2 regions of the Hydrogenophaga sp. H7 genome follow, and region 2 is predicted to be linked to the other one. Evidence: predicted binding sites of a transcription regulator. Region 2 holds the regulator's gene; the other holds the start of a gene.
The links. The regulator FNR, encoded in region 2, switches genes on or off when oxygen is low (the NO sensors DNR and NnrR bind a similar motif). The targets are predictions, from matches to a motif close to TTGATNNNNATCAA.

Region 1 (4,416 bases), on a different contig from region 2:
CCTGCAGGCCACCATGACCGCGACGCACCGGTACGAAGGCGTGGGTTACCACGTGATGGTCTCGGCCTGCGCCAGCCCGCCTTGCGGCCCGACCGGCCCCAACCGGCCGCGGGTCTTCATTTCCCTGCACGGCAACAACCAGCTGGCCGACAACGCCGCGCTGGACGCACAGTGGACCTACGTGCGCCAGAACGCGCATGGCATCTGGGGCAACAACGCCAAGATCACGGACGAACAGAGCGCGAACCTCATCCGCAAGATGACCACGCGGAACCTGATCACCGAATACCCGGTGCCCCCGGGCACGTCTGCGTGGCTGCCGCTTCTCGCGTTCAACAACCTCCAGGTGCTCTACCCGGACATGGACCAGAGCCTCAACCCGGAGGCCATCGCCTTCTACACCAGCGACACCAGCCGCTGGAATGGTCGCACCGTGGCCCAGGCCGAAGCGATCTACACCGACCCCACCGCGCCGGCGAGCCGCCGCTACGGAGCCGTCTACACCGGCTGGCAGCCGCAGAACTTCGACCCCACCAACCCCCAGGTACATCTACGCGAATGCCAACGCGGTGCTGGCTTTCCGCAGCAGCAAAGGCACCTTCATCGAGTGTCCGCTGGGTGCCTGCACCAGCGGGAAGCTCGGCGAGGCGTTCCGCCGGGCGATCCGTGAGACCCACGTGCGCGGCCGGCCCTTCATCTGGTTTGCGAGCAATGCGTTCAGCACCAGCCCGGACTGGCTGGCCGCCTTTCAGGCGACCTACAACGCGATTGCGGCCGAAGGCCTGTGGCGGCCAGAGGACGCGATTGCCATCGTGAACTACGACGGCGTGTATCCCAAGCTGCCGGAAACCCTGGGCGGCGGTGTTGCCGCCGACACGTCGATGGGGCTGGCCTACTGGGCGCTCCAGCAGCGCGCCGCCGCCACCCCCTGACCGCGCCGCGCCCGGGGGGCGGCCGAAGCCCTTGTCAGGCCGGCGTCATGCCGTGCCGGCGCTTGAGGTCGGCGGTCTGCGGGCTGGCCAGGAAGTCAAGGAAGCCTTGCACGGCCCCGGCCTGGGTGCTCACGGTGGCGCGGGCCGCCGAGAAGGTGGTGACGATCTGCACGGCCTCGGGCAGACCGCCGATCACGTCGATGCCCGGAACCCCCGTCATTTCGCTGAGCTGCTGGAAGCCCAGCGCAACCTCGCCTTTGGCGATCAGCGACGCCACCGAGGTGCCTGGCGGCGGCGTGACGATGCGCGGTGCGATCTGCTGCGCAATGCCCCAGCGCTCGAACAGCTTCGCCAGTTGCACACCGCTGGGACCGGTGGAGTAGCCGAGCGTGGGCGCGGCCAGCACCGCGGCCTTGAGCGCGGCTTCGGTGGCGATGTCCGGGTGCGGGGTGCCGGCCGGCACGGCCACGGCCACGGCCGAGCGGACCATGTCGGTGCGGCTGTCGGCCGCCACGTGGCCGCTGACGGCCAGCTTCTCGATCGCGTCCGAGGCCAGGGCCACGATGTCGAAGGCCTCGCCGGCCACGACGCGTTTGGCCGCGTCGACGCCGCCGACCGAAGTGACGGCGACCATGGTGTCCGGCTGTTGCGCCGAATACGCGGCCACCAGGTCGGCCAGCAGGGCCTTGGTGGCCATGGAAGAGATCAGGGTCAGGGAAGTGGTCGGCATGGCGGCAAAGGGCTCGTGGGCGGAGCCCGCCAGCGTATCAAAGCCACTCTCGTCTGACCCGTGTCCGCGCGTTCTTTCTGTTATCAGGCCACGGCATGGACCGGCGCGGCCGCCGCTGCGACCGGGGGCGCTGAGGGCACCAGCTGCGCGCGCACCGACACCACCCCGCCGACCATGATCAGCGCTGGCGGGCGCACCTGGTGGCGCAGCGCCAGCGCGGGCAGCTCGGCCAGCGTGCCGGTGATGCAGCGTTCGTCGGGCAGGGTGGCCTTCTCGACCAGTGCGGCTGGCGTCTGCGGCGACAGGCCGTGGGCGATCAGCTGGCGGCAGATCTCGGGCAGGTTGTTCACACCCATGTAGAGCACCACGGTCTGGCGCGGGCGCGCGAGCATGGCCCAGTCCATGTCCAGGCCCTGGCCGTCGCGCAGGTGGCCGGTGGCCAGCACGAGGGAACAGGCGTGGTCGCGGTGGGTCAGCGGAATGCCGACCGAGGCCGCGGCACCCTGAGCGGCCGTGAGGCCGGGGACCACGGTGAACGGAATGCCCTCGGCGGCCAGGGCCTGGGCCTCTTCGCCGCCGCGGCCGAAGATGTAGCCGTCGCCGCCCTTGAGCCGCAACAGTGAGCGGCCGCTGCGCGCCAGTTGCACCATGAGTTCGATGATCGAGGCCTGGGGCAGGGTGTGGCGCGAGCTTTCCTTGCCGACATAGATGCGCTCGGCGTCGGGGCTCAGGTGTTCCAGCACCGCCGGGCTGACCAGGTGGTCGTACAGCACCAGCCGCGCCGCCTGCAGGGCCTTCACCGCCTTCACCGTCAGCAGATCCGGGTCGCCCGGGCCCGCGCCCACCAGCGTCACCGTGCCCGGAGGCGCTGCGCAGCCATCGGCATCGGCGGTCCGCGCGGGGGTGATCAGGTTGACCAGGTTCATGACTCGCTCCGTCGTGGGATGGCGGCCCGGCTGCATCGCCGGGACGTCCGTTGTTGTGAGGCCCATTGTTCGGACGCGACGGAGGACCGTCCTTGAACCAGTTCAAGGACAACGCCTGTGACCGGGCAGAGCATGTGCCTGCTCGCATCGGCCATGGACAGCAGCCGGGCGAGCGGGCACAGCGCCCCACCAGGGACGGCCACTTCAAACGCTGCTCCACGACGGAGAGAGAACATCATGAGATCCCGCACCACGATTCGCCTGACGATGCTGGCGATGGCGGCACTGATCGGCACCGGCGCGTTCGCGCAGGCGGCTGCAGACAAGAAGCTCAGCCCGGCGGAAGCCAACTACCAGGCCGGCGGATCGCCGCTGGTCAACGAGCCGATGTACCAGGCGACCAATCCCAAGGCGCCGCCGATGACGCAGGCCGAGTTCGACACCGCACGCAAGATTTACTTCGAGCGCTGCGCCGGCTGCCACGGCGTGCTGCGCAAGGGCGCCACCGGCAAACCGCTGACACCCGACATCACCATCGGCAAGGGCACGGACTACCTCAAGGTGTTCATCGCCTACGGCTCCCCGGCCGGCATGCCCAACTGGCAGACCAGCGGCGAGATGAGCGAGAAGGAAGTGGACCTGATGGCGCGCTACATCCAGCACGACGCGCCCACGCCGCCCGAATACAGCCTGGCCGACATGAAGGCCACCTGGAAGGTGATCGTCCCGCCCGAGAAGCGGCCGACGAAGAAGATGAACAACTACAACATCACCAACATCTTCAGCACCACGCTGCGGGACACGGGTGAGGTGGCGCTGATCGATGGCGACACCAAGCAGATCATCAACATCGTCAAGACCGGCTACGCGGTGCACATCTCGCGCCTGTCGGCCTCGGGTCGCTACCTGTTCGTGATCGGCCGCGACGCCAAGATCAACATGATCGACCTGTGGATGGAGAAGCCCGACAACGTGGCCGAGATCCGCACCGGCCTGGAAGCGCGCTCGGTCGAAACCAGCAAGTTCAAGGGCTTTGAAGACAAGTACGCGATCGCCGGTTCGTACTGGCCGCCCCAGTTCGTGATCATGAACGGCGACACGCTGGAGCCGCTGAAGATCGTGGCCACCCGAGGCAACACGGTCGACACGCAGGAGTACCACCCCGAGCCGCGCGTGGCCTCCATCGTGGGCAGCCACTACAAGCCCGAGTTCGTGGTGAACGTGAAGGAAACCGGGCAGACCCTGCTGGTGGACTACTCCAACATCGATGCGCTCAAGGTCACCACCATCGGCACCGCGCGCTTCCTGCACGACGGCGGCCTGGACTCGACCAAGCGCTACTTCATGGTGGCGGCCAACAACAGCAACAAGATCGCGGCGGTGGATCTGAAGGAAGGCAAGCTGACCAAGCTGATCGACGTGGGCAAGATCCCGCACCCGGGCCGTGGCGCCAACTTCGTGCACCCGACCTACGGGCCCGTGTGGTCCACCGGCCACCTGGGCGACGAGACCATCTCGCTGATCGGCACCGACCCGGTCAAGCACCCCAAGAATGCCTGGAAGGTGGTGCAGACCCTCAAGGGCCAGGGCGGCGGCGCGCTCTTTATCAAGAGCCACCCGAAGAGCAGGCACCTGTACTCGGACACCCCGCTCAACCCCGATCCGAAGATCTCGCAATCGGTCGCGGTGTACGACATCGACAACCTGGAGAAGGGCTACACCGTGCTGCCGATCGCCGATTGGGCGGGCATCAAGGACGACGGCGCCAAGCGCGTCGTGCAGCCCGAGTTCAACCGGGCCGGCGACGAGGTCTGGTTCTCGGTGTGGA
Region 2 (4,416 bases):
CATGATCACGGAGCGGCGCAGCAGGTCGTCCCTGGTCAGTGCCAGTCCACGCACGATCGGCAGCCGCCCCTGGTCCAGCGCGTCGTAGTACTCCTCGATCGTCTTGGCGTTTTGGCTGTAGGTCGCGCCGATGCGGCCGATGGCCGAGACACCCAAAGCGATCAGGTCGCAATCCGGCTGCGTGCTGTAGCCCTGGAAATTCCGGTGCAGGCGCCCTTGACGCTTGGCCACCGCCAGCGCATCCGTGGGCAGCGCAAAGTGATCCATGCCGACATAGACATACCCCGCATCACTCATGGCATCCAGCGAAGCCGACAGCATCGACAGCTTGTCTCCCGCGCTGGGCAGTTCGGCAGCGACGATTCGCCGTTGCGGCTTGAAACGCGCCGGAAGATGCGCGTAGGCATACAGCGCGATGCGGTCGGGGCGCAACTGGTTGACTTGGGCAAGCGTACGGGCAAACGACTCAGGGGTCTGCAGCGGCAGCCCATAAATGAGGTCCACGTTGACCGACTCAAACCCGATCTTGCGGGCTGTCTCGACCAGTGCGAACACCTGTTCGGCCGGCTGCACCCGGTGCACCGCTTTCTGAACAGCGGGATCGAAATCCTGGACACCGAAACTCAGGCGGTTGAACCCCAGCCTGGCCAGGGTCTGCAAACGCTGGTCCGTCACGGTGCGGGGGTCGACCTCAATGGAGTACTCGCCTCCGGGCACGAGCGTGAAGTTGCGCCGGATCATCGTCAGCAGATCTTCCAGCTCGGCGTCGGACAGGAAGGTCGGCGTCCCTCCTCCCAGATGCAGCTGGGACACGGCATGCCCTTTGCCGAAATGCTGTACCTGCAGCTCCACCTCACGCGACAGATACCGCAGGTATTCCGCAGCCCTTTCGTGGTGTTTGGTGATGACCTTGTTGCAGGCGCAGTAGTAGCAGACAGACTCGCAGAAAGGAATATGTACGTACAACGACAGCGGCAACGCGAGCGAGCCTGCCCGACGCTGTTCCAGCGCCTGGATGTAGTCGCTCTCCGTGAACGCTTCTACAAAGCGGTCCGCGGTGGGGTACGAGGTGTAGCGGGGCCCCGGGATGTCGAATCGCTTGAGCAATTCGTCTGAAATGGCGTGACTCACAAACAATTCTCCAGTTCTCAGCGCGAATGTGCACCAAGGCGGAAATCGCACCCTTGATCAAGATCAAGGGCCATCCAAGCCCCGGGTTTTCCCCCGTGCTCGCAACGAGGATGAGAGCGCCCGCCTTGCTGGCACTTGTGGCCATGCGTTAAGCTTCGGGCGAAATCTGGAAGATTTATGGACATTCACAGCATCAAAGTCGCCTGTTCCAGCTGCAACCTTCGGGAGTTGTGTTTGCCAATGGGCCTCAATCCCGAGGAAATGGGCAAGCTGGACACCGTGATCTCCACGCGCAGGAGGATCAAGCGGGGAACCGCGCTGTTCAACACCGGCGACAAGTTCACTTCGCTCTACGCAGTGCGCTCGGGCTTCTTCAAAACCTGCGTGACCACGGCCGATGGGCGAGACCAGGTCACCGGCTTCCAGATGACCGGAGAAATCATCGGCATGGACGGCATCGTCAGCGACCGCCATTCCTGCGACGCGATTGCGCTTGAGGACGCCGAGGTCTGTGTGATGCCGTTTGACCAGGTCGAGGAACTCTCGCGGGAATTCACCACGCTGCAACACCATGTCCACAAGATCATGAGCCGGGAAATCGTCCGCGATCACAGCGTGATGCTGCTGCTGGGCAGCATGCGTGCCGAGGAACGTCTCGCAGCGTTCCTTCTCAATCTCGTCCAGCGTCTGCATGCACGAGGTTTCTCGCAGTCAGAGCTCATCCTGCGGATGACCCGGGAGGAAATTGGAAGTTACCTGGGCATGAAGCTCGAGACCGTGAGCCGGACTTTCTCGAAGTTCGTTGAGGAAGGCACCATCGAAGTCAAACAACGGTACGTGCACATCAAGAACACCGATGCGCTCAAGCAGATCGTGAACCCTCAGAGCTGCCGCTGAGTCTGGGCGTTTGAACGAAAGAAACCCCGCTCGGGTCTGAGGCCTGAGCGGGGTTTCTCTTTGTGTGCAAGCCGAGGGTCAGCCGCACCCGCCGTTGCGGGCGCAGTCCCGGGGGCGCTCCGCTTCGGGAACCGGGCAGCGGTTGACTTCGAACGGAGACATGGACAGCAGGGTGGTCAGCGCGCTCGATGCCATGGTGACACCCCAGAACACAAAGAACGCCAGGGTGTAGATGGCTTGGCGAGACAACTCCAGGGGGCTGCCGAACCAATGGAGATCACCAGGGTCGACCATGGCGAAAACAACCATCTCAAGCACAGCAGCCACCAGAAAGGCAGGCCAGGCTATCCACATCCACCGCTGAGCATTCATGATGCGTCTCCTTCACTCCTGTGTTGTCACATCCGGCGGTGTGGCGTCCTACTTGGAGGGTGCCGCCGGGACGACGGGAGAGGCGGCGTGATTGCGGGCCTGATGGGCCGGCTGCAACTTGGCCATCGCATCGACCTTGGCCTGCCCTTCCAGCCGCTGAGCCGCCGCAAGATCCCTTTCGTAGTCGGACTTGTTGAGCACAGGGTCCGGATTCTTCACCGCGATGACCACGGTGACCAAGCCGGCAACGATCACCAGCAAAGGACCTCCCACCACCATCCACATGTGCGGGACTTTCCACCAGGGCGTGCTTGGCGCGCGGTCGACTGGACGAGGTATTGCTGACATGACTTGTTCCATAAGGCGTGTAATTTCAGTTTAGCGCGGAACGATGAAGACCGCCTTCTCCACCACCTCGGACGCATCAGCGGCGGTGGACCGGACGGTGAACCGTATCGGGTGCGACCCGGCGGGCGCGGCGTTGGGCGGGAGCTGCACCCGCACGGCGGCGGAACGCACTTCCGTGGAAAGCACTTCCACCTCGGTTTCCGACGCGATCATCACGCCCTCAAGACCGTCGACGCTGATCTGGTAGCGCTGCGGCGACTCGGTCGCATTCATGATCTGCAGGCGGAACACGTTTTCGATGCGCCCCTGCTCCACCATGCGCGCCAGCGCGCCACGGTCGCGAATCACATCAACTTTCAGCGGCGTGCGCAGGAAGAGGCTGACAAACACAGCCAGGGTGATGACCGCCAGAACGCTGGAGTAGACGAGCACCCTGGGACGGAAAGCGTGACGGACCATCTGCTCACGGGTCCAGCCCTTGGCCATGCCGTTCTGCGTCGAGTACTTGACCAGTCCCCGCGGATAGCCCACCTTGTCCATCACCTCATCACAGACATCAATGCAGGCACCACAGCCAATGCATTCGTACTGCAGTCCATTGCGGATATCGATGCCCGTTGGACAGACCTGCACGCAAAGCGTGCAGTCGACGCAAGCCCCAAGGCCCAGGGCCTTGGGGTCGGCTTTCTTCGAACGTGCTCCGCGCGGCTCCCCACGCGCCTTGTCGTAGGTCACGATCATCGTGTCCTTGTCGAACATGGCGCTCTGGAAGCGGGCGTAGGGACACATGTACTTGCAGACCTGCTCGCGCATGAAGCCCGCGTTGCCGTAGGTCGCGAAGCCGTAGAAGAAGATCCAGAAGGTCTGCCAGGGCCCCAGTGAAGCGGCCAGGCTCAGACTCGCCAGTTCCCGGATGGGTGTGAAGTAGCCAACGAACGTGAAGCCGGTCCAGAGGGCGAACAGGACCCACAGGGCGTGTTTGAGCGAACGCTTGCCGAACTTGCGGGCGTCCAGGCTCGATTCGTCCAGCCGGATCCGCGCCGACCGGTCCCCCTCCACCTTCTTCTCGATCCACAGAAAGATCTCGGTGTAGACGGTCTGGGGGCAGGCATAGCCGCACCAGAGGCGACCGGCGACCGCAGTGAACAGGAACAGCGCCAGCGCGGAGATGACCAGCAGTCCTGTCAGGTAGATGAAGTCCTGCGGGTAAAGGACCAGACCAAAAATATAGAAGCGGCGCGCTTCGAGATCGAAGAGCACCGCTTGGCGGGCGTTCCACTCCAGCCAGGGCAATCCGTAAAAGATGATCTGGGTGAACCAGACCAGCGCCCAGCGCCACTTTGAGAACAACCCTGACACCGAACGGGGATGGATCTTCTTTCGCGAGGCGTAGAGGGAAACCATCACCTCATCGTCCTCCAGGACACCTTTCGGCGTCTCGGGAACGATGGGAATCACGGGAGGCTTAACGGTACTTGTGGCGTCTGGCGCTGGAGAACTCACGGATGACCCGGCGGGAGAGAAGTAACTTGCTTCAGGCCATCACTGCTTGGCGGCAGGCTTGTTGGACAAACCCCAGACATAGGAAGCCAGCACGTTGATCTGAGCTTCGTTCAGCAGCGCGGCCTGCGGCGGCATGTGGTTGTTGAAACCATTGTTGACGGCACG

Region 1: a site for FNR is predicted at 2,681-2,694, ahead of cobA (uroporphyrinogen-III C-methyltransferase). Genes of this name have one in related genera too.

The regions. Positions count from the first base shown of each region.
Region 1 is NZ_MCIC01000018.1:161,383-165,798, reverse strand. It holds gene BC358_RS18455 (hypothetical protein) at 1-670, shown strand, start outside; gene BC358_RS18450 (hypothetical protein) at 678-932, shown strand; gene BC358_RS18445 (substrate-binding domain-containing protein) at 967-1,662, opposite strand; gene cobA (uroporphyrinogen-III C-methyltransferase) at 1,746-2,588, opposite strand; gene BC358_RS18435 (nitrite reductase) at 2,826-4,416, shown strand, end outside.
Region 2 is NZ_MCIC01000014.1:114,658-119,073, reverse strand. It holds gene hemN (oxygen-independent coproporphyrinogen III oxidase) at 1-1,131, opposite strand, end outside; gene fnr (fumarate/nitrate reduction transcriptional regulator Fnr) at 1,309-2,028, shown strand; gene BC358_RS09620 (hypothetical protein) at 2,107-2,400, opposite strand; gene BC358_RS09615 (FixH family protein) at 2,449-2,685, opposite strand; gene ccoG (cytochrome c oxidase accessory protein CcoG) at 2,779-4,251, opposite strand; gene ccoP (cytochrome-c oxidase, cbb3-type subunit III) at 4,291-4,416, opposite strand, start outside.